One region of the Flavobacterium sp. AC274 genome, then DNA from elsewhere that is predicted to be linked to it. Evidence: riboswitches for the same ligand, from Rfam matches in the RefSeq annotation. Region 1 holds a riboswitch; the other holds the start of a gene.
The links. Region 1 has a riboswitch for S-adenosylmethionine ahead of ACZZZT_RS25290 (homocysteine S-methyltransferase family protein). Riboswitches for the same ligand answer to the same signal wherever they lie in the genome.
Positions count from the first base shown of each region.

Region 2: it holds a riboswitch for S-adenosylmethionine, as region 1 does, so the genes downstream of both, ACZZZT_RS00010 (alpha/beta fold hydrolase) here and ACZZZT_RS25290 (homocysteine S-methyltransferase family protein) in region 1, are expected to answer to the same signal.

Region 1 is NZ_OZ409852.1:5,622,573-5,627,026, reverse strand. It holds gene ACZZZT_RS25310 (HEPN domain-containing protein) at 1-200, shown strand, start outside; gene cobA (uroporphyrinogen-III C-methyltransferase) at 193-966, shown strand; gene ACZZZT_RS25300 (precorrin-2 dehydrogenase/sirohydrochlorin ferrochelatase family protein) at 1,087-1,668, shown strand; gene ACZZZT_RS25295 (NAD(P)/FAD-dependent oxidoreductase) at 1,765-2,817, shown strand; SAM riboswitch class I at 3,219-3,333, shown strand; gene ACZZZT_RS25290 (homocysteine S-methyltransferase family protein) at 3,644-4,454, shown strand, end outside.
Region 2 is NZ_OZ409852.1:1,242-5,695, forward strand. It holds partial or broken gene ACZZZT_RS00005 (aspartate kinase) at 1-532, opposite strand, end outside; gene ACZZZT_RS00010 (alpha/beta fold hydrolase) at 534-1,517, opposite strand; SAM riboswitch class I at 1,597-1,704, opposite strand; gene ACZZZT_RS00015 (hypothetical protein) at 1,893-2,093, opposite strand; gene ACZZZT_RS00020 (homoserine dehydrogenase family protein) at 2,719-3,807, opposite strand; gene ACZZZT_RS00025 (O-acetylhomoserine aminocarboxypropyltransferase/cysteine synthase family protein) at 3,991-4,454, opposite strand, start outside.

The DNA.
Region 1 (4,454 bases):
ACGCAGGAATTGTTGATTTGTTTGATACTGTTTTTATTGCAACTAATAAAATTGTATTGCCAACAACATTCAGAGAATTGGTTTATCAAATCAATCAAAATGAACCAAGTGAAGCGTTTGCAAAACAATATATCGAAGAAGGAATTGCATTTTTTGCAATTATAGAAAAATACAGAGCTCAAGAATTAGCAAATGCTTAATATTAAACCAAAAGTAACTTTAGTCGGTGCAGGTCCCGGCGATCCGGATTTGCTTACGCTGAAAGGTGTAAAAGCATTGGCTGAAGCGAATGTGGTTTTGTACGATGCATTGGCCAATGATGAAATATTAGCGCATGCTCCCAAAAATGCCATCAAAATTTTTGTTGGAAAAAAGATAGGTAATCACGCTTATACGCAGGATCAAATCAATCAATTGATTGTTGATAATGCATTGACTTACGGAAATGTAGTGCGATTAAAAGGTGGTGATCCGTTTATTTTTGGGCGGGGAAGCGAAGAAATTGAATTTGCAGAAAGTTTTGGAATCGAAACAGTTGTCATTCCCGGAATTTCTTCAGTAGTGGCAGTTCCGGCAAGTCAGGGAATCTCAATTACAAAAAGAGGTGTTTCAGAAAGTTTCTGGGCAATCACAGGCACAACTTCTGACAGAAAATTATCTTCAGATGTGGCTCTGGCAGCTCAATCATCTGCAACAGTTGTTATTTTGATGGGAATGCACAAATTGCCTCAAATTATCGATTTGTTTCAAAAAGAAAACAAAGGAGATTTGCCTGTAGCAATTATCCAAAACGGAACAACCAAAGATGAAAAAGTGGGAGTGGGAACAGTAAATTCAATTTTAGAAATTGTAAAAGAGAAAAAACTAAGTTCGCCAGCAATTATCGTTCTTGGAGAAGTTGTGAGAGAAAGCAATAAATTAAAAGGATTTTACGAAGAATTTCTATCAAAAGAAATCGTCAGATAAAATCCCAGAGGGATTAACAATATTGTAGCGTCGGGTTTCAACCCGATGTACGTATAGCATATAAAAACAATACTGTTAAAAATAAATCCTCTAATTTTGATTGGATGAAATTAAATTAAAATGGAACAGAACGAATTATATCCGATATTCTTAAAACTTCACAATCTGAATGTTTTGATTGTGGGCGGAGGAAATGTTGGACTAGAAAAGCTCTCTTTTTTACTAAAATCGAGCCCAAATGCAAATGTTGAGGTAGTGGCGCCGGATTTTCATTTAGAAATTAAAGTTTTAGCAGAAAGTCATCCTTCAATTAAATTGACGGAATCGAAGTTTAAAAAGAAAATGCTCAAAAAACGCCATATGGTAATCGCTTGTACCGATGATTTAGAAGTCAACAAAAGAGTATATGATTTATCCAGAAAGCGTTATTTGATTTGCAATATTGCCGATACGCCAGATTTATGTGACTATTATTTAGGCGGAATCGTAACGAAAGGAAATGTAAAAATTGCAATTTCGACCAACGGAAAATCGCCAACAACTGCTAAAAGATTGCGGGAGTTTTTCGAAGAAGTAATTCCGGAAGATATCAATCAAATGGTCGAAAACCTCAATGAATATCGCAAAACCTTAAAAGGCGACTTTGAAGAAAAGGTAAAGAGAATGAATGAAATTACATCTTCACTAAAAAATAAGGAGTAAAAAGTTTCACAAAGAAATCAATGACAAAAATCATTGGCAGTAGAATAAATTATTCGTTTCTTTGTATTATTAAGAATGATTATAAACAACACCATAATGATTAAAACAGATATACTTATAATTGGAGCAGGACCAACAGGTTTATTTGCCGTTTTCGAGGCAGGATTATTAAAATTAAAATGTCATATTTTAGATGCTTTGCCACAAGCAGGAGGACAACTTTCAGAATTGTATCCAAAAAAGCCTATTTATGATATTCCTGGTTTCCCTGAAGTTTTAGCAGGAGATTTAATTGATAACTTACAAGAACAAATTAAGCAGTTTGAACCAGGTTATACATTAGGAGAACGCGCAGAAACAATCGAAAAACAAGAAGACGGAAGTTTTATTGTAACCTCAAACAAAGGAACTAAATTTCACGCGCCGGTTATCGCCATCGCTGGAGGTTTAGGAAGTTTTGAGCCTCGTAAACCACTTATAGAAGATATCGAGTTTTATGAAGATAAAGGAGTAAAATACTTCATCAAAAATCCGGAGAAATTCAGAGATAAAAGAGTTGTAATTGCCGGAGGAGGAGATTCAGCTTTAGACTGGAGTATCTTTTTGGCCAATGTAGCTTCAGAAGTAACTTTAATTCACAGAAGAAATGAATTTAGAGGAGCTCTTGATTCTGTAGAAAAAGTACAGGAATTAAAAACATCTGGAAAAATTAAATTAATTACACCAGCAGAAGTTATCGGAATCAATGGTGCTGAGCACGTTGAATCGTTAGATATCGAAGAAAACGGAGCACACCGTAAAATCGAAACAGATTTCTTCATTCCACTTTTCGGATTAACGCCAAAATTAGGACCAATCGCAGACTGGGGATTAGAAATCGAAAAAAATGCCATTAAAGTAAACAATGCATTAGATTATCAAACTAATATTCCGGGAATCTTCGCTATTGGAGACGTAAACACATACCCAGGAAAATTAAAATTGATTCTTTGTGGTTTCCATGAAGCAACTTTAATGTGTCAGGCTGCATACGCAATCATCAATCCGGGTAAAAAATACGTATTAAAATATACAACAGTTTCTGGAGTAGACGGTTTCGACGGAACTCGTAAAGAAGCGCCAAAAGCAGTTGTGAAAGCGATTGTCTAATTTAAGGTTCTAAGGTACTGAGGTACTAAGATTTTTTATATTAGGAAAGCTCAAACTATTTAGTTTGAGCTTTTTTTAATCCTGGAGGGATGTAATATTTATAGAATTATGCATATCTATTGGGAAAACCCAGCGGGGCGACATATAATTATTTATAAAAATTATGTCGCTCCGCTGGAGCTTTGATTAAACGTATAATTGTTTGCTATAAACATGATGCTCCGCTGGAGCTTTATTAAAAAACATTAATTAGAATTTTAAACTTAGCACCTCAGTACCTTAGCATCTCAGCACCTTTAAAAAAAACTTAGAACCTCAGAATCTTAGCTCCTTAGAACTTAAAAAAAACTTGCAAGTCGCAAGGCTATTTCATACCTTTGCACTGTTCTTAAAATTATTGAAAGTTATCACGAAAGGCGGAGGGATAGACCCGATGAAACCTTAGCAACCCTTTATCATAAAGAAGGTGCTAAATTCTACTTTATACTAGTTCATAGTATCAAAGATAGATAACAAAAATACATTACACGTATTTCTCAACTTTTCCTGACAACCATACAATATTATTTTACTGAATTCAGTATCATGAGCGAATCATTGACGCATTTTTTGCTGTCATCGTTCCCGCTTTCGCCTTTATCTCTCCGTTTCACTACGAGGATACCGGCTCAATCGGGGCTAGTTAGCCATGAATAGTGAGTTTTTGGAATTAATGTGAATCAAAACGCGTATCGTAAAAGGTTTTCAAAGCCTATTAGGTATGTTTTAAATAATAGAATAAAAAAGCTTAGTGTCTTAGCGTCTTCGTGGCAAAAGGCAAGTAGTCATGGCAATAACAATTCAGGAAGCAATTAAAAAAAATATCCTAATCCTTGATGGAGCAATGGGAACGATGTTGCAGCGTTATAATTTCTCCGAAGAAGATTTTCGTGGAGAGCGTTTCAAAGATTTTCCACATCCGTTAAAAGGAAACAACGATTTACTATCCATAACACAACCACAAGCGATTCGCGATGTTCACGCCGCGTATTTTGATGCCGGCGCTGACATCGTAGAGACCAATACTTTTTCAGGAACTACGATCGGTATGGCCGACTATTTCCTGGAAGATTTGGTTTACGAGTTAAACTACGAATCGGCTAAAATTGCCAGACAAGTAGCCGATGAATTTACCGCTAAAAATCCGGACAAACCACGTTTCGTTGCCGGTTCAATAGGGCCAACAAACCGTACGGCAAGTATGTCGCCAGATGTAAACGATCCGGGTTACAGAGCCGTAACGTTTGATGATTTGCGTATTGCCTACAAGCAACAAGTAGAAGCTTTAATGGATGGCGGATGCGATTTACTTTTGGTAGAAACCATTTTCGATACGTTAAATGCAAAAGCAGCACTTTTTGCGATCGAAGAAGTAAAAGACGAACGTAATCTTGATATTCCAATCATGGTTTCAGGAACGATTACCGATGCTTCAGGAAGAACACTTTCGGGACAAACGGTTGAAGCATTTTTGATTTCAGTATCACATATTCCGTTATTAAGTGTAGGTTTCAATTGCGCTCTTGGAGCTGATTTGTTGAAACCGTATTTAAAAACATTATCTCAGCATACACAGTTTAACGTTTCGGCACATCCCA
Region 2 (4,454 bases), 5.6 Mb from region 1:
CGGTTACAATGTTTACAGTTGAACCGTTATGTTCTTTAAAATAATTGACAACATTTTTCTTCGAAAGCTGTTCTAAAGGCTGTGCATCACCAAATTTAGAATCGGTTTTTAGCAATTCTCTTGCATCAACAAAATTAGCCGGAATTCCTCTTTCTTTTAAAATCGAAGTCAATAATTTAGCCGAAAGCAATTCGCCTTTAGACAAAATCTGATCTTTAATTTTATTGCTATAATCGCCAATTAAGCTTACACCTTCAAAAAGTTTTTCTAAAATGGTAAACTCTTCAGATAAATCAACTTGTGGATAATCTGAAATTTGATAGATTTTAAAGTTTTCGAATAATGGTTTATAATTTCCGTTTTTGGCAGCAATTTTTAAAATATATTCTAATTCATCTGTAGCATTTCCGCGGGCAGAAACTACAACGGCAATTTGTTCGCCCTGATTTACTTTATCTGAAATAATTGAGACAACTTTGTTAAGTCCTTCTCCGTTTGATAATGATTTACCTCCAAATTTTAATACTTTCATTTTATTTTGCTATTGTTTCTGCCTTAAAAATATCGGCAAGTAAATGATCTAATTGTTTGTACTCGATTAAAAAAGCGTCATGTCCGTGAACAGAATCAATTTCGTTATAAAAAACATTGTCTTTGAACTTTTTTAATTCCTGATAAGTTTCTCTGTTTTCTTTTGCCGTAAAAAATAAGTCAGAATTAATTCCGATAATGTGAATTGTGGCATTTGTTTTTGATATTAAGGTTTCGAAACTCTCACTATTTCGAGTTATATCTATGGTTTTAAGCAATTGGTTCATTAGTTTATAAGAAGCCAATTGATATCTTTTTTGCAATTTGTCTCCGTGGTGTGCCAGCCAGCTTTCTATATTAAAAACAGAAAGATTTGGGTTTGTCGTACGTTGAAATTTTTCTTTAAATGATTCCGGAGATCTGTAACACAACATGGCATGAATTCTGGCATCTTCAATTGGTCGTGATGAATTGTTCAGGATTTGTTCCTGTAAAAAGCAATTGGCAATCATCCAGTCTGTCGATTTCCAATCTGTTGCAATTGGAATCAGGTTTTGAGTAATGTTTGGTTTTAATGCCAGCATTTCCCAGGCAATTCCACCGCCAACAGAACCGCCAATTATAGTATGAACCTGAGTTATATTTAAGGCATCAAGTCCTTCAAGAAAAATTCTGGCAATATCTCTGGTTGTAAAATCCTGGTAATTTTCTATAATGAAAGAATCAGTTCCGTTACCGGGAACGTTGAAGGCAAGGACTGTATATTTTTCCGTATCGATTGTTTTTCCTTCGCCAATTAAGTCATTCCACCAGCCATTTTCGCCTGTAACCTGAGCATTTCCGGTTAAAGCATGATTAACCAAAACAATAGGCGCGCTATGCAATGGCAAACCAAAAACGGTAAAACTTAAAGGTAAAGAACGGTAAAGTGCACCATTTTCGGTGGTGAAATTTTGTATGCTAATAGGGTTTGGTATATTTTCCAATTTCAAATCTGTTGTATTATTGATTTGTATCTGGAAATATTAGAAAGAAAAAACTAGTATTAAACTAGAAAAATTCTTGTTGTTATCTTTCCACGTTTGGCGTGGTAGAATGCAGCACCTTCTTCGCTTTACCGAAGGGTTGCTAAGGATTCATCGGGTCTAATCCCTCGTCCTTTCTTTATAACATTTCAATACGTTTTTGAACTTAAAGGTGCAAATTAACTACTAATTTCTTAAACAAACAAATTTTATCGAAACTGATTGCTCAATTTCTTAAACATAATTCAAACTAAAACTATTGTACGCAAAAATTTACCGAACAATTTGCCCAGTAAAATTAAGCAGGTTTTCCCTTATTCTATGATGCTTTTCGATTTAGATAAAAAGCGTTTCATTTTCTTTTGAGTACATCAAAAACAATAAAGAGTTTGGCTCTTTTTTCTCTTCTTTTTTATCTGTTTCAGTTATTCCGAACCTTGGATGGATCAATTCGTTCTTTGGCGGCGGCGGATTGTTTCTTTTAGTTCTGTTTTTCAATGTTGAAAATGTTTTTGCGATGTAGTTTAATGTACTCATGATATTAAGTTTTAGTTTGTTGTGTATTATTATGTTTACTATTCGTTTATTATTGTGTTAAGAAGCCAAATGAAATAAAAAAACCCTTTTGGATCGGGATACCAAAAGGGTTTAAGTTTTTCAAACTCATATATTCTTTTAGTATCAACAGACGCGTACGCAAATAAATGCGACAGAGAACATCTTGTTCATCTGTAGGGATTTATTCATCTGTGATTTATTTATTATTTTAAATTCTTGCATTTTCTTATAAAATTAAAAAGCCTCCAAAAAAATTATCGGGAGGCTTTTGCATATGTTTTTATTGTTTTCTTACAATTTAAGCAAAAGACTTCCCAACGGTTTTAACCGAAATGGCGCAAAACATTTTATAGACATTTAAGTTCATTGATTCAGTAGCTTTTGGGTTTAACAAATATGGCAATATTATTTTAATTACGCAAATAAAAAACAATAAATTAATACGAAAATCCGACAAAAAATCACTTTTTTTTGATAAAAAACATCTTACAAAACTTTTGTTACACAAAACAGAAGTAAAAACTTACAAATAATTGATTTACACCTTAATATTTCCACAAATCAGTTTATCAAAGAACATTTCAAAGCATTTTTTAATCTGGTTTTAAAGCCAAACTGCTTCCTTATTTTTAATTTTTTCGGCAACTTTTAAGATGTCAGTTATAATTCCTCTTGAAATTGCCTGTTTACAAGCCGAAGCACTCTGAATTACGATTGGAACATCGGCATATGATTGTGTGTAGATTTCAAAAATAGTATCAGAACCTTTTAATTGTCCAATTGCCGATGCTGCAGATTCTGAAACCAATTTCACTTCCAATGTATTTTTCTCTACATCAAATTCGCCAACGTATCTTAAAACATGATTATCGGCCTGGGTGATTTTTGAAATTTTAAAATATCGGTCAATCGCTTCTTTATCAAGAATTCCGTTTTTCTCTAGATGTTCTTCTTTAATAATAGAATTGATTTTAATATCCGACAGTTCAAAATCCTTTCCAATTTCCCTGGTCAGAATGAGCAGTTTTTTTGCCGTATCATTTCCGGATAAATCTTCTTTAAAAGTAGAACGCATCAATCCTAACAAACTGGCATCTTTTAAAACAGAAGAAAAAGTGGTTTCTTCATTCGAAAATCGATTAAAAACATAACTCAGATTATCAGAGAAAACACCCCGAATCCTGGTTATTTTTTCTCCCGAATAATACAAATCTCTCAAAGTCTGTAAAACCGGAAATCCGGTATCAACCGATGTTTCATACAAAAACTCTTTGTCGTACTTTTTAAGATTTTCCCGTATTTCTTTATAAAGATCAAGCGGAAGCGTATTTGCCTTTTTATTTACCGCGACAATATTAAATCCATTTTGAATCAATGTATTATAATGACTTATCAATTCATCGCTCGCCGTGGCATCAACAGCAATCAAATTTTCAAATTCGTTTTCTTTTGCAAATTCTATGATATCTTCTACTTTAAACGGAACAGCCAATTGCACAAAATTGGTTTCCCAGGCATATCCAACGCCTTCTTTCTCGAAAAAAGCAACGGTAGAATTGGTGATTATCGGAAAATGAAAATCGATGTTTTTACTTTGCAGAAAAAATTCCTGACTTTCTATTATCTGATTGATCAAAGTGCTTCCGATATTTCCAATTCCGAAAAGGATAATATTTATTTTAAGCTTTGACATAATTTTTTATTTTAATTTATTAAACCATATAAGTTATATAAGTTCATATAATTTAGACGCACTGCTGTGCGTCTCTACTTATATGGTTCAAAACTTTTATACTGAATGCTTTTCTCATAAAAAATCACCTTTAGCAAAAACTCACTCGCTAAAGGCAATTTTTCAAACAAAAAACAAAAAAACCTAATTTTTATTGATGCTGTATTGCGATTGTGTAACACTTGCAAATACAGTTTCCAAGTCTGCGATTAAATCTTCAATATCTTCGATTCCAACGGAAAGTCTGATCAAATCTTTTGAAACTCCCGTTTCCAGTTGTTCATCATCTGTTAGCTGTTGATGTGTTGTACTTGCCGGATGAATAATTAATGATTTTGTATCACCAATATTGGCCAGCAATGAGAATAATTTTGTTTGATCTACTACTTTTTTAGCCGCTTCAAAACCTCCTTTTAATCCAAAAGTGATAATTCCGCTCTGTCCTTCCGGAAGATATTGTTTGGCTAAATCATAATATTTATTGTTTTTCAGACCCGGATAATTTACCCAAACCACCTCATCTTGTTTCTCTAACCATTCGGCAAGAGCTAAAGCATTTTCGCTGTGTTTTTTAATTCGAATTGGCAATGTTTCTAATCCCTGAATAA